DNA from 3 places in the Paenibacillus pedocola genome. Region 1 is predicted to be linked to each of the others. Evidence: riboswitches for the same ligand, from Rfam matches in the RefSeq annotation. Region 1 holds a riboswitch; each other region holds the start of a gene.
What was found. Region 1 has a riboswitch for thiamine pyrophosphate ahead of thiC (phosphomethylpyrimidine synthase ThiC). Riboswitches for the same ligand answer to the same signal wherever they lie in the genome.
Positions count from the first base shown of each region.

Region 2: another riboswitch for thiamine pyrophosphate. It lies ahead of QU597_RS09825 (thiamine phosphate synthase); the one in region 1 lies ahead of thiC (phosphomethylpyrimidine synthase ThiC).
Region 3: another riboswitch for thiamine pyrophosphate. It lies ahead of QU597_RS02015 (ABC transporter substrate-binding protein); the one in region 1 lies ahead of thiC (phosphomethylpyrimidine synthase ThiC).

Region 1 is NZ_CP134223.1:162,710-170,545, reverse strand. It holds gene mgfK (gluconeogenesis morphogenetic factor MgfK) at 1-398, opposite strand, end outside; gene rapZ (RNase adapter RapZ) at 417-1,316, opposite strand; gene QU597_RS00840 (ROK family glucokinase) at 1,363-2,313, opposite strand; gene QU597_RS00835 (DUF438 domain-containing protein) at 2,638-3,897, opposite strand; gene QU597_RS00830 (DUF1858 domain-containing protein) at 3,931-4,158, opposite strand; gene thiC (phosphomethylpyrimidine synthase ThiC) at 4,345-6,030, opposite strand; TPP riboswitch at 6,152-6,258, opposite strand; gene trxB (thioredoxin-disulfide reductase) at 6,334-7,287, opposite strand; gene QU597_RS00815 (tetratricopeptide repeat protein) at 7,455-7,836, opposite strand, start outside.
Region 2 is NZ_CP134223.1:2,312,378-2,320,213, forward strand. It holds gene QU597_RS09810 (hypothetical protein) at 38-463, shown strand; gene QU597_RS09815 (NUDIX hydrolase) at 531-956, opposite strand; gene QU597_RS09820 (SDR family oxidoreductase) at 1,190-2,059, shown strand; TPP riboswitch at 2,121-2,222, shown strand; gene QU597_RS09825 (thiamine phosphate synthase) at 2,359-2,970, shown strand; gene thiS (sulfur carrier protein ThiS) at 2,967-3,170, shown strand; gene QU597_RS09835 (thiazole synthase) at 3,272-4,036, shown strand; gene thiH (2-iminoacetate synthase ThiH) at 4,066-5,181, shown strand; gene QU597_RS09845 (SDR family NAD(P)-dependent oxidoreductase) at 5,263-6,039, opposite strand; gene QU597_RS09850 (Crp/Fnr family transcriptional regulator) at 6,106-6,705, opposite strand; gene yfbR (5'-deoxynucleotidase) at 6,801-7,406, opposite strand; gene QU597_RS09860 (fumarate hydratase) at 7,510-7,836, shown strand, end outside.
Region 3 is NZ_CP134223.1:451,517-459,352, reverse strand. It holds gene QU597_RS02020 (hypothetical protein) at 1-1,166, shown strand, start outside; TPP riboswitch at 1,238-1,348, shown strand; gene QU597_RS02015 (ABC transporter substrate-binding protein) at 1,485-2,543, shown strand; gene QU597_RS02010 (thiamine-binding protein) at 2,579-2,869, shown strand; gene QU597_RS02005 (ABC transporter permease) at 2,866-3,627, shown strand; gene QU597_RS02000 (ABC transporter ATP-binding protein) at 3,995-4,861, shown strand; gene QU597_RS01995 (response regulator transcription factor) at 4,998-5,600, opposite strand; gene QU597_RS01990 (sensor histidine kinase) at 5,597-6,751, opposite strand; gene QU597_RS01985 (ABC transporter permease) at 6,758-7,495, opposite strand; gene QU597_RS01980 (ABC transporter ATP-binding protein) at 7,498-7,836, opposite strand, start outside.

The sequences.
Region 1 (7,836 bases):
TCACCCGCAGCGGGCAGTACCCGTCCGCGGACGGCGAATACCCGGCTAAGCTCACGGACAGCGGTGACAAAATCACCGGAGATGTCCGTAAGCGCCGCCAGAATCAGATTGCCGAGGCTATGCCCGGCCAGTCCTTCTCCGGTGCTGAAGCGGTATTTCATAATCTGTTCCATCAGCGGCTCTACATCGGCCATTGCTGTCAGGACGTTGCGGATATCACCTGGAGGCGGCATTTGCAGCTCGCTCCGCAGAATCCCGGAGCTGCCTCCGTCATCTGCCACAGTCACTATTGCTGTGATATCGAGCGGCTTTTCCTTCAACCCGCGAAGCATGACAGATAGTCCCGTACCTCCGCCCATAACGACGATACGCGGACGTTTGTCTTGTTCTTCAGCCACAATTGACCCCTTCTCTCGTTAATGCCGATCACGCTCGGAATCCCGATGGCTGACCGCTACCGTCTCCGTCTCACTGACTCCCAGCATCTTGCCCAGGTACTCTGCAATGGCTACCGAGCGGTGTTTGCCACCCGTGCACCCGATGCCGATAATAATCTGGGATTTGCCTTCCTTACGGTACTGGGGAATCAGGAAATGAAGCATATCCAGCAGCTTGGTCAGAAAAACTTGCGTTTCAGGCCATTTCATTACATATTCGTAAACATCGCTGTCTTGGCCAGTCTTGGGCCGCAGTTGATCCACATAATGCGGATTAGGCAAAAAGCGAACATCAAACACGAGGTCTGCATCAATCGGAATACCATACTTGAATCCGAACGAAGTAATGTTAACGGAGAGTGTACTTTTTCCAAGATGAGAAAATCTTGAAACGATCTTCTCCTTAAGCTGTACAGGCTTCATACTGCTTGTGTCCAGACAGAGAGTAGCCGAATTCTTCAGCTCCTCCAGCATTTGGCGCTCCAGGCGGATGCCGTCAAGCGGCATGCCCTTCGGAGCGAGCGGATGATGCCGCCGGCTTTCCTTGTAGCGCTGCACCAGCACGGAATCCGTGGCGTCCAGGAACAGAATTTCGCAGCCGATCGTTGACTCGTTCTTGATATAGGTTAGCGATTCTGATAAAGCTGTAAAAAACTCCCGCCCACGCAAATCAATTACAAGCGCTACCTTGGCGATCTTCCCCTTCGACTGCTCAATCAGCTCGGCGAACTTCGGAATCAGCACCGGCGGCAGATTATCGACACAGAAGAACCCCAGGTCCTCCAGACTTTGTACAGCAATGGTTTTGCCTGCACCCGACATGCCCGTAATAATGATCAGGGTGGCACCAGCCGCTCCGGATTGCTCCAATTCGGTCATGAAAGCGTCCCCTCCCTAAGAATAGTATATGAATAATTCCAGTCTATTAAGAACGCAGCAGCAGACCCGCCGCACCAATAATACCCGCATCGTTTCCAAGCTCGGCCGGCACAATGGTAACGCCTTTTTGCAGCGGCTCAGGAGCCAGCTTGGCGAACACACGGCGGACCTCATCAAACAGAATGTCGCCAGCCTTGGATACCCCGCCGCCAACGATAAACACTTCCGGATTAAGCACAGCCGCTACTGCAGCCATCGATTTACCCAGGTAGAATGCTGCACGGTTAACGATACGCAGAGCGACTTCGTCGCCGGCCTTGGCAGCATCAAATACTTCCTTCGCAGCAATCTTCTCCACCATGGAGAGCGAGGTGCGGTCTCCGCGGGCTACAGCATCATTAGCCATGCGGATAATGCCGGTAGCAGAGGATACAGTTTCCAGGCAGCCCATGTTGCCGCAGCCGCACTGAATGGCTTCCAGATCAGGCACAACGGAAATGTGGCCAAGCTCTCCGGCCAGACCGGCGAAGCCCTGGTATACCTTGCCGTTAATAATGATCCCGCCGCCGACACCGGTTCCCAGCGTATAGCAGACACAATTCTCGATGCCGCGTCCTGCGCCGCTCCAGGCCTCGCCCAGTGCAGCCACATTGGCGTCATTGTCTATTTTGACAGGCTTGTTAAGGCGTCCTTCCAGAATAGAACGGATCGGCACATCTCTAAATCCTATGTTAGGCGCAAGAATGATGATTCCTTCACGAATATTCGTAAATCCGGCCAGGCCTGCTCCTACACCGGCAAGCTGTTCCCAAGAGTACGGGGATTCCTCTACAATCTGGCGCACATACTTCTCGATATTATCGATAACGGCATCGACGCCATCTGCAGTCCCCGTAGGTCCCTCAAAAGTGTGAAGCAGGGTTCCCTCGGCATTGCAGATTCCAACTTTAATCGTGGTTCCACCTAAATCCACGCCAACGTAGATAAGTTCAGACATGTAACAAGCCACCTTTTTCTATGCTAAAATAGTTAATCCTACGTACCCACTATAATAGAAGCATACCCTGCGGTCAAGGAATGGTGACACACCCGGGTGTATCATTTTTCCTAAGCACAGAATAAACAAATCCGGACAGGCTTCAAAGAACACTTGCAGCGCCCTCCCCAGTCATATTAACGTTGTATGCGTTACCACCAAAATCTATGACTTGATCGTCCCGGCACGCTCTTAAACCCGAATGAACTCCTCCGGTTAGAAAGCGCACAAAAAGGCGCGATCTGTCTTGCATCGCACCTATTGCACTTCTGTAAAGTTGTGGCCTTATTCCGACAATATCCGTTTCTGGCCTTCCAGCGCGCGGATCGGGGCGATATTCTGGGTAAACTCCAGTGTGCCCATGTAGCGGCCCGCTTCATCGCGGACAGCGAAATAACGGATATAAATAAACTTATCCTTTATAGCAATCCAGAAATCCTCTGCATCCTTGCGTCCCGCCTTGAAGTCCTCCAGCAGCTTCTCCACCACATGTACGCTTTGCGGCGGATGACAGTTCTGAACCGTACGGCCGATAACGGCCTTGGTCCGGGCGAAGATCCGTTCTTTACCATGCGAGAAATAGCGGACAACGTCATTTTCGTCAATGAAGGTTAAATCCACCGGCAGATGGTTAAGCACAGTCTCCAGCTGATGGAGCGACAGCAGTCCTGTTTCAAAGCGGATAAAGCCCTGCGGGCTTTCGCCTGCGGATTCTTCCTGCACAGCGGCTCCTTCCGGTTCAGCAGCACGCTCGGGGATCCACTCCTGCTCCGGTGAGGTCAGGCAGAAGCCGATCTCGTCGCTTTCCCGGGCGATTTTGACCCATTCGTCTTCGGTCAACTTATCGAGCGCCATGGGCAGCAGAATATTCTCTTCCTTAAAGATCATCTCGTTTACTTCCTTGATGATTTCAGCTAACTGGGCACCGATCTCTTCCTTATTCCCGCTGTATTGGCTAAGCGCCGCTTTGGCTGCTTTGATCATGGCCCGGATGCCGTCATCGACTCCCCACATCACCTTGGTCGGACCGTAAATCCCATACTTCTCCAGATAAGGGAACAGCAGATTCTCCTTGCGGCTGTAATGCTTGTCGAGATCCAGCAGCAGGCTGAGATCCTCCAGCAGCTTAAAGATGATCTCTTCGCTGTCATTCTTCAGAAACTTGCCGGCATGCAGCTCCAGACGGAAATTCACCAGCCGCTCAATTTCGCGGTTCTCCAGCTTGAAGGTATGCACCGGATGGCCCGGCTGCTCCTCCGGCTTCGAGGAACGGTGGATCTGTTCGATCGAGCCCTTGAAGATGGCCGTATGCACCGAACACAGCCGCTGCACCTCTGCTACCGGAATGCCCTCCTCTGTCATCAGCGAGTGCTCCATTGCGGAAATCTCCGCCACCGTCACATCGCCCACTGCTTCTGCAAAACGCGCTTTGACTTCCTCTACACTTTTACCGGCATGCAGCTCTTTAATGATCTCCTTGAGCATCGCCTGGCGGCGGGTCTGTTCCGGTACGTCCACTTCACGGTTATTGATCAATTCACTCATTGGTATCGCTCCTTATTATCCGTATTAATTGCTCTATTCAAGAACCTCAAAACCATGGCGTTTAAACGTCTGCCGCACGGTATCCGGGTCCATTTTCCGAAGCTTAATTCCCTTCGACAGGGTCATGAACCGGCCTGCTGTCTGCAGCATCCCCGGCTTCGCAATATCCTGAAACCCCAGCTCCACCATAATGCCGGTAACCTCAGGGTGTCGGCTTACCAGCTCGAATATGGATTCATCCATTCTCAGCACTTTGTTCATGTGCACCATTCCTTTTTAATGAGAATCCTTCTCAACAACAGCTTAGCATAGGCCCTTAGAACGAATAGTGATTGCAATCACTAAGTTTTAAAAAGAAGCGGCTACGCCTCCGGACCCGATGACCAGATAAAAAAAGCCGTCTCCCACAGCCTTTACAGCCCGGGAGACAGCCTAGTATTTCACCTGTTAGGTGAGCTGGTTCATTGATTCTTGAATGCCGTGGGAAATCCGCATGCTGCAGAAGTTCGGACCGCACATCGAACAGAAATGCGCCGTCTTGGCTCCTTCTGCCGGAAGGGTCGCATCGTGATACTCCAGCGCCCGCTCCGGATCCAGCGCCAGATGGAACTGGTCGCGCCAGCGGAATTCAAACCGTGCTTTGGACAGCGCATTGTCACGGTCCTGGGCACCCGGATGACCTTTGGCCAGATCGGCAGCATGGGCAGCGATTTTGTAGGTAATCACGCCTTCGCGCACATCATTTTTATCTGGGAGCCCCAGATGCTCTTTGGGAGTCACATAACAGAGCATCGCCGTTCCGAACCAGCCGATCATTGCTGCACCAATTGCTGAGGTGATATGGTCATAACCAGGAGCAATATCCGTGGTTAACGGGCCCAGTGTATAAAAAGGGGCTTCCCGGCAGATGTCCAGCTGTTTATCCATGTTCTCCTTGATTTTATGCATCGGCACATGACCGGGACCCTCTACCATAACCTGAACATCATGCTTCCAGGCGATTTCCGTAAGCTCTCCCAGTGTTTCCAGCTCAGCGAACTGGGCTTCGTCATTGGCATCGGCAATGGAGCCCGGCCGCAGTCCGTCGCCCAGGGAAATGGCTATGTCGTAGGTCTTCATAATTTCGCAAATGTCCTCAAAATGCGTATATAAGAAGCTCTCCTGATGATGGGCAAGGCACCATGCAGCCATAATGGAGCCGCCCCGGGAGACAATACCGGTCATTCGTCCGGCCGTAAGCGGAATATAGCGCAGCAGAACACCCGCATGAATGGTAAAGTAGTCCACACCTTGCTCCGCTTGTTCAATGAGAGTGTCACGGTAAATCTCCCAGGTCAAGCTCTCAGCTTTGCCGTTTACCTTTTCAAGTGCCTGGTAAATCGGAACGGTGCCGATCGGTACCGGAGAATTGCGGATAATCCATTCGCGGGTGGCATGAATTTTTTTACCGGTGGAGAGATCCATTATGGTGTCTGCCCCCCAGCGGGTGGCCCATCTCATTTTCTCCACTTCCTCTTCGATGGAGGAGGAAACTGCGGAATTACCGATATTGGCGTTAATCTTCACCAGGAAATTACGGCCGATTATCATGGGCTCACTTTCCGGGTGGTTGAGATTAGCAGGTATGATTGCACGTCCGGAAGCTACCTCATCCCTCACAAATTCAGGATTCATGTTCTCGCGGATCGCAATATATTCCATCTCCGGGGTAATGATTCCCTTCCGCGCATAATGCAGCTGGGTCACATTGGTACCTGGACGCGCTCTTAAAGGCCGCCGCTGTAATCCCGGAAAGCTCTCTGTCACGCAGGCGGCTGTTTTCCCGTTTTCCTCCTCCTGCGGGGCTGCTCCCTCGTACTCCTCCGAATCCCCTCGTTCTGCAATCCAGGATAAACGGTGAGGCGGCAGCCCTTTTCGTATATCCGTTTGTTCAACTTTATCGGTATATAACCCGCTCGTGTCGTATACACGCACCGGCGCATTGATTTCTTCGCCTGCGCTTCCCCTGGTAGGGGTAAGACTAATCTCACGCATCGGGACTTGGATGTCCGGGCGTGAACCCTCTACATAGATTTTACGGCTTCCCGGAAATCCCGAGAGATTTACGTTTTCCTGCTTCACTGTTCCTGGCATTTTTTCTCCTCCTCAGATTGTTGGGTGAACAACATGGTCTTTGAATAAGAATATGCAGCAAAAAAGCCGCTCCACCTGGAGCGGCTTTATCTGGGAACAGCCAAAGAAGGCTATACGAAATAAAAGTCCGGCTCCACTTTCCTACGCTGGTATGATCCAGATCAGGTTCAAGGGTCCGGAAATTCACTTTTTCCGTCTCAGCCAATTCAGGCTCCCCTAGTGGGCATCTTATTAAATTACATTAAATCTACTCTACCGGGATATGCTCTGTCAACGGCCGGATATAAAGGCGAACCTTCATCCTCATTTATCCAGCGTTTCGCTCCAGTCATGCACCATGGTGCCTTCCAGGAACTTCTCGGCATCCATGGCCGCCATGCACCCGGTTCCGGCTGCCGAGATGGCCTGACGGTACCGGGTATCCTGCACGTCTCCGCAAGCAAAGACGCCGGGAATGTTCGTTTCGGTCGTGCCCGGGTTCACCACAATGTACCCGTTAGCATCGGTCGTAATCTGTCCGCCCAGGAAGGCCGTGTTCGGTGTGTGCCCGATGGCAACGAAGACACCGTCCGCTTCCAGCAGTTCTTCCAGACCTGTCTCATTGTTGCGCACAGTCAGCCCTTTGACTCCCGTATCGCTAACGGTCACTTCCAGCGGTGTACGGTTAAGCGCCCAGGCCACCTTGCTGTTCTCACGCGCACGGTCCTGCATAATCTTCGATGCGCGCAGCTCCTCGCGGCGGTGCACCAGGGTTACACTGGAGGCAAAGCGGGTCAGGAAGCTGGCTTCCTCCATTGCGGAGTCCCCGCCGCCAACAACAATAATCTTCTTGCCGCGGAAAAAGAAGCCGTCACAGGTAGCGCATGTGCTGACCCCGCGCCCCACATTCTCCTGCTCGCCGGGGATGCCCAGATATCTGGCGGAAGCACCGGTCGAAATAATGACCGACTCCGCTTCCAGTACACCAAGCCCATCCACGGTTACTTTGAAGGGCCGCTGCGAGAAATCGACGGAATCCACCCAGCCGTTCTTGAACTCTGCCCCGAAACGTTCAGCCTGCTTGCGCATGTTGTCCATCAGATCGGGTCCAAGAATGCCTTCAGGGAAGCCCGGAAAGTTCTCCACTTCTGTCGTCGTTGTCAGTTGTCCTCCCGGCTGCAAGCCTTCAATTACAAGCGGGCTAAGGTTGGCACGTGCCAAATAAATTGCGGCAGTCAGCCCTGCCGGGCCTGTTCCGATTACAATTGTTTTGTACATCACATTGGCCTCCTTACAAGTGGGTGATTATTTACTTCGAAGAAACGGCTGTGGGGGCTTCTAGGAAGCAGCCTGATCCGCGTTTCCGGTGAACAATATAAGGATGCAGAATCGGGCATCATTTATACCTGGTTGCTTATATTACTTGAGGGCGGCGGTTCATGCCCTTATATCTTCTCTGTGGAAGGGGACAAGTCTCCCGGCTCCGCGATCAGCTTCAAGGTGCCGCACGCGCTGTCGATCCGCCGTGCATACCGGCTGACCATCGAGGCAGAGACATCATAACGCTGGGCCACCTCACGGTAAGTCACCGGACGGCTGTGCAGCTTGGCTGTTAAGTATTCCAAGGCGGCACACCAGCCTTCTGTGTGACTAAAGCGTGGCACATCGGGATACAGGCTGCCGATGAACTGCTTCCAGAGATTCTCCGCATCCTTCTTCTGAAGGGCATCGTATCTCCGGTCCATCACGGCCAGCGTATGATCAACAATCCGCTGCCAGTCTTCTTTCCACTCCGGCAGACCCTTATGAGACTGAGTCGGTGCGGCC
Region 2 (7,836 bases), 2.1 Mb from region 1:
TAACATAAATCACAGCGAAAAATGGAGGAGGTAAAGGATGGACCGTTTTTTATTTTTCCTACATATGATCGGGACGCTGGCACTCGGGTTTTATCTGGTGCTCCCTTTTATTCTGAGCGGTGCACAGAAGCTTTCCGCTCCGGCTAAAGAGGGCACGCTCAGTGCAGTTAGCGGCTTCAACCGCTTCGCCCAGTATGGCCTGGTCATTCAGCTGTTAACTGGCGGTTATATGATGTCACAAGGGGATTATACTGTGGCATGGATGGCAGTAGTTGTAGTGCTGCTCCTGGCCATGTTCGCGCTGGGCGGGATCATGAACAAGCCGCTCCGCCTGGCTGCAGCAGGAATCCGTGAGAACCGTGATGTAACTGCCCATACAGGTAAGCTGCGGACGATGAGCCTGCTGCTTATGGTTGTATTGATTCTTATGATTTTCTTCATGGTGTACAGACACATTATTTAAGACCGGAGAATGAGGAATTGCCCTGGCGGCCGCGGCTGCCGGGGCAATTTGTGTTGTCGGGTATATTTTACTCAAGTTCCTCCAGCTCCAGGACATGATACTTCACAAATTCGGCAAAAATCTGCGGCGGCAGCAGGCGGTGGAGCAGATCCTTCGTACACCATCTGTAGTCGGTATGCTCCTCTGACAGCCGGATTACCTGTTCCGCGCTGCGGCATAAATAGGTGATAATTATAACCTGTCTCGCTGGATCAGTTAAGAAGGATGCCGCATACAGCAGATTATCCACATTGACCGTTAAACCAGTCTCCTCCTTAATTTCTCTTACCAGAGCGGCCTCCAGGCCTTCTCCGAACTCTATTTTTCCGCCGGCACACTCCCAGGTGCCCCCGCCTACAGCATCCGCAGACGCACGCTGGACCAGCAGGATTTTCCCTTCGTTGATGATGACACCTTTGACAGCGACGATAATATTGCGGTTATTTTTAGTCATGCAGCGTACCTCCCTTATTAACACCGATCTCATTGAGTCTATTCTTAAGTATATAAAGCTTCCTTGTTAAAAACGACTGTATTTTCGTTTGACCGCCGCTTAACTGTGGTAAGTAACATATCGTAAAGTCATTTTGTATTAAAGACTAGCACAGTGCATAACCTCCCCATCCTGAGCCATCCTAAGATGATGAAATTTACCATCCATGTGTAAAAGCGAAAGGAGAATGGATCATGCCAGATAACAAACAGCCACAAAAAACCCTGCCTCCACAGGAGCAGGACCAACAGCCGGGAATCGAAAGTCAAATGAACCCGCTGCCTGAATTTGAGACATCCGCCTATAAAGCAGCAGGCAAGCTGCTGGGCAAAGCTGCACTTATAACTGGTGGAGACAGCGGAATCGGACGTGCGGTTGCCGTGCATTTTGCCAAGGAGGGTGCGGATGTCGTTATTTCCTATCTGAACGAACACAGCGACGCCGAGGAAACCAAAAGACAGGTGGAACAGGAAGGACGAAAGTGTATCCTGATTGCCGGCGATATCGGCGTAGAAGCCTTCTGCCAGGATCTGATCAACAAGACAGTGGAAGGTCTCGGCAAGCTGGATATCCTGATCAACAATGCCGCCGAGCAGCACCCTCAGGAGAAAATAGAGGACATCACTGCTGAACAGCTGGAGCGGACCTTCCGCACGAATATATTCTCGATGTTCTATCTGACCAAAGCGGCTATGCCGCATCTTAAAAAAGGGTCCACGATCATTAACACGACATCAATTACGGCGTACAGGGGCAACCCGCAGCTGCTGGATTATTCATCCACCAAGGGAGCTATTCTCAGCTTCACCCGCTCACTGTCAATGAATCTGGCGGATAAAGGCATCAGAGTCAATGCTGTGGCTCCGGGCCCGATCTGGACACCGCTGATTCCATCCACCTTTGACGCGAAGAAGGTCAGTGAGTTCGGCGGCACACAGCCGATGAAGCGTCCGGGACAGCCGGAGGAGCTGGCACCAGCCTATGTATATCTGGCTTCCAGTGATTCTTCCTATGTAAGCGGCCAGGTTATTCATGTGAACGGCGGCGAGATTATTAACGGCTGACAGGCTAGCTTTTTGTAGGAATATTATGTTAATATAGACCACGTTAGCAAACAGCATATGAAATTGTCACTAGGGGTGCCGCGAGGCTGAGACGAACTTACGGTTCGGACCCTTTGAACCTGATCTGGTTTATACCAGCGTAGGAAAGTGGAGAATGAATTGACTGCAGCGCAGCGGGTCTAGAAGCCCAGCCCGTATTTCTGTATACATTTATGACTGCCTCCTATTGCGGGGGGCAGTTTTTTGCGTTTGGTGTTATTAAGGGCGAAGGAAGGTGAATAAAGCTGGCTGAAATTCATTTGATTTCGGACGGGAAGCTGGAGGCGGCTCACTTTGTTGCAATCACGGCGGTTGTGCATCCGCTGCTGGACTTTATTCATCTGCGGGAAAAGCAGCGGTCCGCCCGGGAGCTGCTGGACATGACCGGAAAGCTCCTACTGGCGGGGGTACCATCATCCAAGCTGGTCATCAATGACCGGGTGGATGTTGCGCTGGCGGCCTGTGCGGCTGGAGTTCAGCTGGCCTGGCACAGCCTGCCGCTATCTGCCGCACACGCCGCTGCTCCCGCACTGCGGCTGGGAAAGTCAGTGCATTCGGTGCAGGAGGCGGAGGAAGCAGGCAGGCAAGGGGCTGACTTCTGCCTGTTCGGGCATGTATTTCCTTCGGTCTGCAAGCCGGGTCAGCAGGAGCGGGGGCTTGCACAGCTGGCGGATGCTGCGCGGGTGTGCAGTATTCCGCTGATTGCGATCGGCGGGATTACACCGGCCAATACCGGACTAGTCATCCGGCAGGGGGCGGCTGGCATTGCAGTAATGTCCGGCATTTGCAGTGCGAAAGACCCGCTGGCTGCCGCACATGCCTACAGGACAGCTGTTATACAGGCTGAAGGTAAAGGAGGTGAGGGGGCATGAAGCTGATTATTAACGGCAAACCCGGAGAATTTGCGGACGACTGCCGGACTGTGGCTGATCTGCTGAGCCTGCCGCAATGGAACAAACGGCTGGTCATTGTAGAGCTGAACGGTGACATTGTTGGCAAAGACAATTACATAAATACTGCGCTTGGGGAAGGCGACCGGATTGAGCTGGTACATTTCGTCGGCGGGGGCTGAGGACATATTCTCATTTCTTCCGGCAGCAATTGTCCGGTATTCGGTCCTTCATTCAGCAAGTTGTTTTTATTTGATATTTTTCAAACCAGGAGGCGAATCCCATGTCAGATCCTTTTGTACTCGGCGGCATTTCATTAACCAGCCGCTTGTTTATAGGAACCGGTAAATACAGCCGTAATACTCTGATCCCCGAGGTTGTAGCATCGTCAGGCTCAGAGGTAATTACAGTGGCCCTGCGCCGGGTTGATCCGCAGAGCCAAGAGAATATTATGAATTATATTCCTTCCCAGATGACGCTGCTTCCCAATACCTCCGGCGCACGCACAGCAGAAGAGGCCGTCCGCATTGCCAGACTGGCTAGAGCAGGCGGCCTTGGCAACTGGGTGAAAATTGAAGTGATCAGCGACCAGAAGTATCTGCTGCCTGATAATAGCGAAACCATCCGCGCTACAGAAATACTCGCCGCCGAGGGCTTCGTGGTGCTTCCTTATATGAGTCCGGATCTGTCCGCTGCACTGCGGATGAAGGCAGCCGGCGCCGCAGCCATTATGCCGCTGGGGGCTCCCATCGGTTCGAACCGCGGCTTGAAGACCAAAGAACTGCTGCGTATCCTGATTTCTGAGGTGGATCTTCCCATTATTGTAGATGCCGGAATCGGCAGACCCTCAGAAGCGGCAGAAGCGATGGAAATGGGCGCTTCCGCAGTGCTGCTGAATACAGCGATTGCCACCGCCCGCGATCCGCTGCTGATGGCCGAGGCCTTCCGTGAGGCCGTATCGTCCGGCCGGAAGGCTTACCTGGCGGGACTCGGTCCGGTGGAGGAGGCCGCAGTCCATTCATCACCGCTGACGGGATTTTTGAACTGATAGTTACCTAAGTGGAATGGGGGAGGAATATGAGCTTTTATGAAACGGTGCTTCGGCTGGAACAGCTTCCTTACGAAACCTTATGGAAGCAGTACGCAGCGGAGGATGTGAAGCGGGCGCTTCGTAAGGAACGCCTGGATGAACACGATTTGCAAGCCCTTCTGTCACCTGCTGCAGCGTCCTGCCTGGAGGAGATGGCACAGCGTGCACAGCAGCTGACCCGTTCGCATTTCGGGCATGTCATGCAGCTGTTCACACCGATGTACCTCGCTGATTTTTGCGTCAATCACTGCACGTACTGCAGCTTCAGCTCTATTTATGATTTTCCGAGAAAAAAGCTGGGCCCTGAGGAGCTCAGGCAGGAGGCGAGTGTGATAGCAGCTTCCGGCTTCCGCCACCTTCTGGTACTTACCGGAGAGTCGCGCAAAGAGAGCCCGACTGCTTATGTGAAGGACTGTGTGAAGATTCTCCGGGAATATTTCTCTTCCGTCAGCATCGAAGTGAATCCGCTGTCCATAGAGGAATACAGAGACCTTATGGAGGCCGGAGTGGACGGACTAACCCTGTATCAGGAGGTATACCAACAGGAGACGTACCGCAAGCTGCATATCAAGGGACCTAAAAGAGTCTACCGGAACCGCCTTGATGCCCCTGAACGCGGCTGTCAGGCAGGATTCCGGTCCGTCAATATCGGAGCACTGCTCGGGATGTATGACTGGCGTCAGGAAGCTTTTTTCACCGCGATGCATGCACGCTATCTGCAGGATAAGTACCCCGAATGTGAGATCGGGCTGTCCGCCCCGCGGTTTCGCCCCTATCTGGGTGAGTTTAACCCGGATAGCGAGGTAACCGACCGTGCGCTGGTGCAGATCATTCTGGCATATCGCCTGTTCCTGCCCCGCGCCGGGATTACCTTATCCACGCGTGAGCCTGCTTCTCTAAGGGATCATCTGGTCCATCTGGGGATAACCAAGATGTCCGCAGGAGTGTCTACCGAGGTTGGGGGACATACCCAGACGGGGGGCACGCCGCAGTTTGAAATCTCCGACAGCCGGAATGTACAGGAGATCACAGATATGCTTACAGCAAACAGCCTGCAGCCGGTATTTAAAGACTGGGATATCCTTACAGGAGATCCGGCATAGAGCGAAACTATAAGCCCTTGTCCATAATCGGATTAAGGGCTTGTTTCTGTCTCAAAGATTCTGTGAAGCAGCTAAGGAATGTCACAGATTATATTTTGACACTCTTCTTGAAATTATTTTTTTAAGCAGCAATCTCGGGATCATTGATATCAGTTTCATATTCCCCGGAAAAACGACAGGTGTATTCCTATATAAGGCATCAACTGCAGCTTTAGCAACTTGTTCAGGCGGCATTAATGACTTTTTGATATTAGTATTTCTGGCGTTTCTAAAAAAATCCGTATTGGTATCTCCTGGACACAGGCAGCTTACTGTTATGTTTGAATGTCTTAACTCATGCCTTAAGGCTTCTGAAAAAGACAAAACAAAAGCTTTGGTTGCACCATAGACACTGTAGTAGGGCAACGGGTAAAGAGCTGCTATGCTGGCAACATTTAAGATATAACCCTTCTCCAGCTGCTCAAGGTCAGGAATAAAATAATGCGTTATACCCACTAAACTGTTGATGTTGAGTGCTATTATATTTAGTTGATCATCCAGGTTTAAGGTATGGAACTCCCCGAATAAGCCTGCCCCAGCGTTATTTATAATCGCATCAATTGTTATATTGCGTTGTTTACACCACATGTAAATGGATTCAGCAGCATTCTTTTCCGTTAAATCCAAAGATACAATATGCACATGAATCTTATATAAAGTGTTCCACTCCGCAGCCAGCTCCTGCAGCTTTTCTTCACTTCGTGCAGTTAATACCAAGTGATGTCCCCTTTTGGCAAGCTCTCTGGCTATTTCTTTTCCGATTCCGCTGCTTGCTCCTGTAACTAAAGTATATGTCTCGCTATGGTTTGATAAGTTCATCGTTCTCCTCCTATTGTTCTGCTAATCTGGCGCGACAAGCATACAACAAGAACCGGAGGATTACATTTACATATGTAAAGTGCGGAGTTTATTTCTTATTCTGCTTAAAGAAACAGCGGAGATTCCTAAATAGGAAGCAATGTATTTCTGTTTAATCCGCTGCTCGATATCAGGATGAGTCTGGGTCAAATGAATGTACCGCTGAGTTGCGTCCTCCAGTAGAAAACTGCTCTCGCGATTTTCTTTGTAGATGATGGTTTGATCTTGCAGTTCTTTTATAATATTGATCCAGGTTGGATTATGCTGAGACATTTTTTGGAAGGAGGAATATGTTGTGCTCAGCAGTGTGCAATTTTCCAAAGCCTCAATATAGTAGCTGGCCTTCTGATTTACAATTAAGGCGGAATAACCTACTATTGAACCTTCGAAATAGAATTTTTTGGTAAAGTCATCTCCAAGTTTATTTATATAATAACTCCTTAACAGCCCTGAAACAGTAAAGGCTAACCTGCTGGGCTGCTCACCCTCCTTTAGAAAAAAATCATTCTTTTTTAGTTTATGAGGCTTAAAATGGTCAGCTACATCCTTCTTTTCTTGCTCGGTACATTTAATATGAGTCAGCTTTTCCAGATGGTCGAAAATGAAATCGAGATCTTTTATGGTCACGGCAGTACTCCCTTTCCCCGGTTAACCTTTAGCACAATCCTCAGATAAAAAATTCCCTGCTCTGCCCTTTAACGTTCAATTGGCTGTACAGAAGTTCAATCTTCCGCAGACAGCTCATCGAGCGACATCTCAAAGCCCGGAGCCATATGAGCCAGGAAATACTCCATCTCCGGCAGCGCAAGACCGGTCAGCTTTGCAAGTGTCTGTGCCTTGGCGGCGGCGAACTCGCGGTTGCCTGCAGCGGTTTCCCAGACGCACTTCAGGTAGGCGTCGAGCACATCTGCCGCCTTCACGTAGCGGAGCAGTCCGGCATCCTCTGAGCCTGCGGGGCTGTCCTGCGGCTGCAGGAGCGGCGTATAGATGGCGCCAAGCTCCGGCGGGATCATCGCCGTCAGGCGCTCGGCGGCGACCCGCTCCATCTCGCGGAAGCTGGATAAGAGTCGCGGATTGTTGTGCTTGACCGGTGTGGCAATATCGCCGGTAAATACCTCGCTGGCATCGTGGAACAGCGCCATCGTAGCAGCACGGTCAGCGTTCAGCGAACGGCCGAAGTGAACATTGCCGATGGAACAGAGCATATGCGCCAGCAGGGCGACCTGGAACGAATGCTGCGCTACGTTCTCCGGTGCGGTGCTGCGCATGAGGCTCCAGCGCTGAATATACTGGAGGCGGTAGAGATAGGCAGAAAAATGGTAGTTCATTTTTTAAGTAACCCCTTTCATGCAGAGCTGAGTGTGATATGATAATAACTAATTGTATCAGACTTTAGACAACCTGGAACTGATGAGAGGAGCCGGAATGAAGATGCAGAATTTTGAAGAAAGCATTTATAATCTGATCGTAGAGACCTCCACAAACCTGCCGGGTGATGTGCGCAGAGCCGTTGCCAAGGGGCGTGCACTGGAAGACCGGGCCACCCGCTCGGGGCTTGCATTAACCACGATTGCTCAGAATATCGGCATGGCCGAGCTTCAGGTATCGCCGATCTGTCAGGATACGGGGATGCCGACTTTTATCATTCATACCCCTGTAGGCGTCAACCAGATTGAGATGAAGAAGGATATTCATAGCGCGATTATCCGCGCTACTAAGAACGGGAAGCTGCGGCCTAACTCCGTCGACTCGCTGACC
Region 3 (7,836 bases), 290 kb from region 1:
ACCTGCCCTGCCGGCTGGAAATGCCCCAGCAATCCGTCCATTTCCGGGTGCTGTCGACGGATGTATTCATCTGCCCGTTCCAGCTTGGATTCTTAACCGTGCGGGTCCGCATTGAAGAAGAGACGCTGCCGTTCAGCACGGCGCTGGAATTCGCCGACCGGTTCCGCACACTGGAGGATTCCTCCTTTCAGGACAAACAAACTTATATTCACTGTGAAAGCAGATCCTTCGAGCAGGTAGAGGATTTTGTGTTCAAGAATCTGACGCCCGGACTGGAGCCGTTTCTGGATCAAACGGAAATCGATGGCGCTTATTTCGAAACCTTGCCTTTTTTTGTCGATGAGCGGATGCTGGTTCAAGCCTTTTACGGCTTCAGCCGCCAGGACAGCCAGGATGAGCTCAGTGTGGAGATACGCTACCGTGCATCCCAGCTGGACGGGCTGGATCTGAGCGGCAATCCTTACATTAGCGCCAGCGATCCGGAGTATATCGAGAACTATGTCCGGGAACATTCGTATAACCGCTGGGGCCCGGACACCTACTACATGACCAATGAACAGACCTTCTGCTGCCTAAGCAGGGCGGAGCCTGAGATTGCTACCCAGCTCATCAACCAGATGTACGGCCAATATTATTACGGGCTGTTGCTGAGCATTTTTCATAAAATCGTTCTGCTCAAGCTGGCTAACCTGCACTCCCGTCTGCGTATCAACCACGATTATGATGAAATTGAGAATCTGATCTTTCTGATCAACAAATTTTCGGCCAAATTCTATTTCCTGGAGCTGATTTCGCAGTCGCAGGGCCGGGAGATTTTCTTCCAGCTGCGCAAGGTCTACGGCAATGACGCATTGTTCGAGGAAGTGAAGATGACCTTAAATGATCTGTTCCAATACCAGGATAAATTCCAGGCCAAACGCCGGGATACGCTGCTGATGATCCTTACTGTATTCACGGTCGTAAGCGGCATCTACGGGATGAATCAGGTGATCGAGGATTTAAAGGGCCGGATCGACTGGGGCAAAATGCTGGGTTACTCCCCCTTTGAATATTTGGCGCTGTTCGTCACTTTTACAGGGATTGCCGTCAGCATCTTCCTGACCCTTAGAGAGCTGTGGAACGGGTTCCGCAGCCGCCGCAGGAAGCGGTTCTTTTCCAAGGATTGAAGGGAACGCTACTGGACAACCCCGGGGCAGGCCGCTATAATACAGCGTAGAACAAGCAATACCCGCAAACTTCATAGAATCAGGGGTGCTGGAATTGGCCGGCTGAGATTGTATCCCGCAAGATACTGACCCTTACACCTGATCTGGATAATGCCAGCGTAGGAATCTTAAATGCTTCCCGGTCCCCTGCGGCCGGAGCCTGCAACCTTGCGCAAATACCTGGCGTCCCGATCTTCGGGGCGCTTTTTTTGGCATATCAGAATGGATTTTTTCAGAAACTGGAAGACTAGGGATTGCTGGAAGGAGTCGAGAAGAACAATGGGAGTCAAAAAAAGCTTAATGCTCTGCCTTACCTGCATCCTGAGTCTGTCCATTGCCGGATGCGGCAGCAACAATGGTAACAATGGGGGGAACGCTGCAAGTACTGCGGCATCGCCTGAAGCAACTGCGGGGGCGGCAACCGATGCACCGAAGGAGCTGACCAAAATCAAGGTCGCCCTCGACTGGACGCCGAACACGAACCACACCGGCCTGTATGCGGCCAAGGAGCTGGGCTATTATGAGGAAGAGGGGCTCGATGTGGAGATCGTGCAGCCCGGCGCAGCCGGTGCCGATACCATGGTGACCTCGGGTGAAGCCGCTTTTGGCATCAGCGCCCAGGAAGCCCTGACACTGGCCCGTCTGCAGAATGTTCCGATCGTATCTATTGCCGCAATCATTCAGCATAATACATCAGGTTTCGCAGCACCGAAGGACCGTAAGATTACTTCGCCGAAGGATTTCGAAGGGAAAACCTACGGAGGCTGGGGTTCACCTGCTGAAGAAGCTGCGATGAAGGCGATCATGGATCCCGAAGGCGGCGATGTAAAGAAGGTCAAGCTGGTGAATATCGGGGAAGCCGATTATTTCACCGCCGTGAAACGCGATATTGATTTCGCCTGGATCTTCTATGCCTGGACCGGTATTGAAGCCGAGCTGCGCGGAGAGCCGCTGGATATGCTGTACCTCAAGGATTATGCGCCTCAGCTTGATTACTACACGCCGGTGCTGACCACAAGTGAGAAGGAAATCGCCGAGCAGCCTGAACTGGTGAAGGCTTTCCTCAAGGCGACGTCGAAAGGTTACCAATACGCCATCGATAAGCCGGAAGAAGCGGCAGCCATCCTGACCAAAGCTGTACCGGATCTGGATCCGAAGCTTGTCCTGGCCAGCCAGAAATGGCTCAGCCCGAAATATAAGGATGACGCTGCCCGCTGGGGTGAGCAGAAGGCCGAGGTCTGGCAGAACTATGCCGACTGGATGTACGGCCTGAAGCTGCTGGATCAGCAGCTGGATGTAGACAGCACGTTTACCAATGAATTTTTGCCGGAGAATTAATTGGATATTCCAATACACTGAGAGGGTTGATTATTGTGGCAAACACACTGCTTAGCATTCAGGTTATTCCAAAAACGCCAAATGGCGAGGATTCCATTCCTTACGTGGACAGAGCGATCGAAGTTATTCAAAAGTCCGGCGTGAAGCATCAGGTGAACGCGCTGGATACTACGATGGAAGGCGAGATCACTGAGCTCCTGGAAGTTGTCCGCCAAATGCATGAAGCGCTTGTTGAAGCCGGAAGCCCCAGCATCATTTCACAGATCAAAATCGCCCATAACCCGAATGGCATCAGCATGGATAAGCTGACGGAGAAATACCGGTGAGATCGTACTTCAGACAGATTTGGCCGCCCTTAGTGGCGGTCGTCTTGTTTTTGGGGATCTGGCAGATGGCCGTATCTATATTTCAGGTCGAAGCCTATTTCCTGCCGGGCCCGGACGCGATATTCCGCGCTTCCGCGGATAATGCTGCCAGCATCTGGTCGCACACCGCAGCAACCCTGCGGCTTACCCTGATCGGCTTCCCGATCGGTACTGGCGTCGGCCTGATCGTAGCCTTGCTGCTGCATCTTCTGCCTTGGCTGAAGCGTGCCCTCTATCCGCTGCTGATCCTCAGCCAGAATGTGCCTTCGATTGCCCTGGCACCGCTGCTGGTAATCTGGTTCGGCTTCGGACTGCTGCCGAAGATTGTGTTAATCACACTCGTCTGCTTCTTCCCGGTTGCAGTCGCCGCTATGGGCGGCCTGGCGCAGAGCGACCGGACAATGATGAACTATATGAAGATGGCCGGGGCAAGTAAGTGGCAGATCTTCACCAAGCTGGAGCTGCCCGGCTCCCTGCCTGCCTTGTTTTCAGGCGTCAAAATCTCCGCCACCTACGCCGTAATGGGCGCAGTCGTCGCCGAGTGGATCGGCGCGGACAAGGGACTTGGTTACTACATGCTGCTCCAGAAGTCAGCCTATCATACGGACAATGTGTTTGTTGCTATTGCTATTATTGTACTGTTAAGTCTTGTATTGTTCGCTATCATCGCCCTGCTGGAGAAATGGCTCGTGCGCTGGAAGCCGCGTAAGACCCCCTGAATAAAGGGATCGCTCATTCAGCACACCGCCAGCTTGGGACTTACCACTAGCTTCCAATTATCCGGAATTGAAGTGGATTAGTAGGATTTTGTCCATCTAAGTTCCTTAAGGTCGCGTGGGGACGAACCTTAGTGGGATTTCCTCCTGTTAATTCGCTCCGTATGGGTCCAAATCGGTATTTTCCGGGGATTTAGCTGGAGGTTTTCCGCCTATTTCAAAATGTTATAAGAAACCGAGGTAATTAGCAGGAGAATTTCCCATTAGTTTAAAGCCGAAAGCTACTTACGGTACATAGTAATAAAACCCGCCGCAGTCCATAAGCACAGCCTGTACACTACAGAATTTACCCGGAAAGGAGGCATACCACATGTCTCACCGAATAGATGCCGGAATAACAAAGGCAGGGGCCGCAAGTCCCTCGGATCCCGCAAGTCCGGCAGACCGCACTGCCGTCCAGAAGCTGCCGCCCGCCCTTGAGGTCAGCGGCATCTCCAAGACGTTCACCCGGGGCCGCAGCAGGACCCGGGTGCTGGACAATGTGTCCCTGACGGTGGAGCCGCAGGAATTCGTCTCCATCCTTGGACCATCCGGCTGCGGCAAAAGCACCCTGTTCCACATTATCGGCGGTCTTGAGTCGCCGGATGCCGGAACCGTCAGCATGAACGGCCGCAGCGTGACTGGACAGCGCGGCGAGATCAGCTACATGCCGCAGCAGCCCGCACTGTTCCCTTGGCGCAGCACCCTGGACAACGTCCTGCTCGCCGGGGAACTGAAGGGCGAGCCGCAGGCTGCAGCGCGGGACAACGCCCGCCGCTGGCTGGCCAAGGTTGGCCTCAGCGGCTTCGAGAAGGCCTACCCGCACATGCTGTCAGGCGGCATGCAGCAGCGGGCCGCCTTCCTGCGGGCGCTGCTCGCACCGCAGGAGCTGATGCTGCTCGACGAGCCGTTCAGCGCACTGGATGCGCTGACGCGCAGCGACATGCAGCGCTGGCTGCTGGAGCTGTGGGAGGAGAACCGCCGCTCTGTGCTGTTCATCACCCACAACATCGAAGAAGCACTGCTGCTCTCCAGCCGCATCTACGTGTTCTCCGGGCGTCCCGGCTCGGTACTGCATACCGTGGATATCCCCTTTCCGCGGCCGCGGCGCGAGGAGATTACCGATTCACCGGAATTCCTGCAGCTGAAGCGCCAGCTGGCGCAGTGGATGCGGGAGGAGCAGGCAAAGGACAGGTAGTAGTCCGGCTGCACACAGCCTGCATGATCATCCCGCCGCAATAGCCCTTATGCACAAAAGCACTGCCGTCCAATTTAACCTGACGGCAGTGCTTTTTTATGTAAATCAATCTGTCCCTGGAATGGCCAAATAACTATTAGATCCAGCCCTTCTCCTCCGCCAGCCTCACCGCTTCGATCCGGCTTTTGACCTCCAGCTTGCTGAGAATCTCCGAGATGTAGTTGCGCACAGTGCCATAGGAAAGATGCAGCCCGCTGGCAATGTCGCCCGCAGACTGGCCTTTGCCCGCGAGCTTCAGAATTTCGCGTTCCCGCTCCGACAGCGGGTTCTCCTCCCGCAGGCTGCCGAAGACCAGCTCAGGTGAAACTTCGCGATGCCCCTGCATAACCCGGCGGATCGCGTCAGCCAGCTTGTCTACCGGCTCATCCTTCAGCAGATACCCCTGAATCCCGGCCTTCACGCCCCGCTCGAAATACCCCGGCCGCGCAAAGGTGGTCAAAATAATAATTTTGGTGGGAATTCCTCTTTCCCGCAGAAGCTCCGCTACCTCAAGTCCGCTCATTAGCGGCATTTCAATATCCATGAGACAGACTTCGGGCTGGATTTTTTCGATTAAGGCAAGCGCCTCAGCGCCGTCGCCAGCCTCGCCCGCAACTTCAATATCATCCTCCAGCTCCAAGAGCGAGGCCATTGCGCCGCGAAGGAGGCGCTGATCCTCGGCAATAACGATCCGTATCATGCAGTTACCCCTTCCTTTCCTTCTTTCACGATTCTCGGGATTACCACGGACAACGAGGTACCTCTGGTGCCGCCTGGGCTAAGCGTCAAAGAACCGTCAATCAGCGACAGCCGCTCTGCCATCCCTTTTAGTCCGTTGCCCGCGAGGTAGGCTCCGCCAGCTTCACCGGTCTGACGCAGGCCGATCCCATTGTCTTCAATGGTAATCCTTACGTTGCCTTCTGTAATTCCAATAATGATCCTGCACCGGTCGGCTCCGCTGTGTTTCACAATATTCGTCACCGCTTCCTTGATACAGAGGCTCAGAATATTCTGCGTCAGGTCAGATATCCCCTCCAGTGATACATCGCCTTCTACTTCAAGAGCAATTTCTGCCGAACGCAGCATCTCCCCGGCTTCCGCCAGCTCTTCCGCTACAGATACGGCACGCATCTCAGACACCAGCTCCCGCACCTGGCGCAGCGCGGCGCGGGAGGTACGCTGAATTTCCCGCGCCTCCGCCTGCGCACGTTCAGGGTCCTTCGCAGCCAGCTTTTCGACGAGCTGGCTCTTCAGCGTAATCAGTGACAGGGTATGGCCCATCGTATCATGCAGATCACGGGCAATCCGCATCCGTTCCTCGCGTTTTACCATTTCCTTGATCACCTCGTTCGCCTGGTCCAGCTTTCGTTCCAGCAGCCGGTTGCTGGTCAGAGAACGGGCGCCGAAGGGAAAGACCAGCATAATCAGCAGAAACGGGAACAGAAACACCAGACTGCTCAGCTCCATGCTCCGCATAGAGAGGAGCAGCGGTAACAGAACAGACAGGGCGAACACGGTGTAGGCACGCCTGAATAATGTCTTATCTGTATACCAGCCGATAAAGTTCGCGGCATAAAAGCCGAGATAAAAATTATAAGGGGTGTAGAATACGCTCAGCACGACGACGAGCAACAATTGAAGCCCCAGCCATAGATGAAAGGCTCTCCCGCTGCCTGCCCAGTACAACTGGCGGTAAGTAACGGCGAAGAGGACCAGCATGAGAACCCCGAGCAGCAGCTTCACTCCGTGCTCCGTCTGCAGGTTAAACGCCGGCATCAGCAGATAGAGCAGCCATACATACGGGAAAAAACCGAATCGTTGGGGAAACATATGAAACTGTTTTCGTGCCATCGTGGATTACACCGCTTCCTGTTTTTTTCGGATATATCCAGATAGTAGCATAAACATTGCCAGATAGCCGAGCAAAATCAGCACCCCGCTCCACTGCGGATGGCCTCCCTGCACCACTCTCCACGCCCCGTCCCCGTAGTTGTAGGAGGGCAGCCATCTGCCGATCCGCTGAACCGCCTGCGGCAGAATATCCAGCGGCATCCACATCCCGCCTAACAGCGCTAGCGCCATATATAAGACATTGCTGACACCGCTGGCTGTATCGACCCGCTTCATGAATCCGATCAACGTCCCCAAAGCCATAAACGGCAGTGCACCGGCTACAATCCAAAGGCCGCTAAGCAGCCACTCCGCCGGACTTAGCGACACTCCATTCATCAAGTAACCTGCCGCAAAAATACAAAGAACCGAAAAGAGGTGCATGATCGTCTGCCCGAACATTTTGCCGAAGAAATAAACAGAGGACGGCAGCGGTGTGATCCGGATGAAGGTATTCCAGCCCTGGGTGCGTTCCTGAACCAGCCGGATGCCGAGTGTCATAATGGATGAACCCATCACGCTGAACGCCGACATGGACATCAGGTAGTGCGCCTGCCACTGCCCGGCATCCTCTGCTCCTGTATTCACCACTTTGGTGAAGATAAAGTAGAACATAATCGGCATGATCAGGGACCAGAACACATAATAGGGATTGCGCAGAATCCGCAGCAGCTCCGCCTTACATTGGTTCATCAGTAATTTCATCTTCATGGCTGTACCGCCTCCGGTTCCAAGGTTAATTGTTCAAAAGCTGCATCGAGCCTTCCCTGATCTATCCGCACATCCTTCACAGCAAATCCGCCGGTAAAAATAACTCTGAGCGCTTCATCCGTATTGTCAGTTGTCACATGAATCCGGCCGTCCCGATCGCTGATTCCCTTAATCACCGCCAGTTGCTCAAGCTGTCTTCTCAGCTCGCCGGCATCTCCCGCCGGCAGAAAAGACAACGAGCGCTGCACCAGCCGCGATTTAATCTCCTCGGGGCTTCCGTCTGCGACCAGCGCCCCCCTGCTGAACAGCAGAATCCGGTCGGCAATATCCTCAGC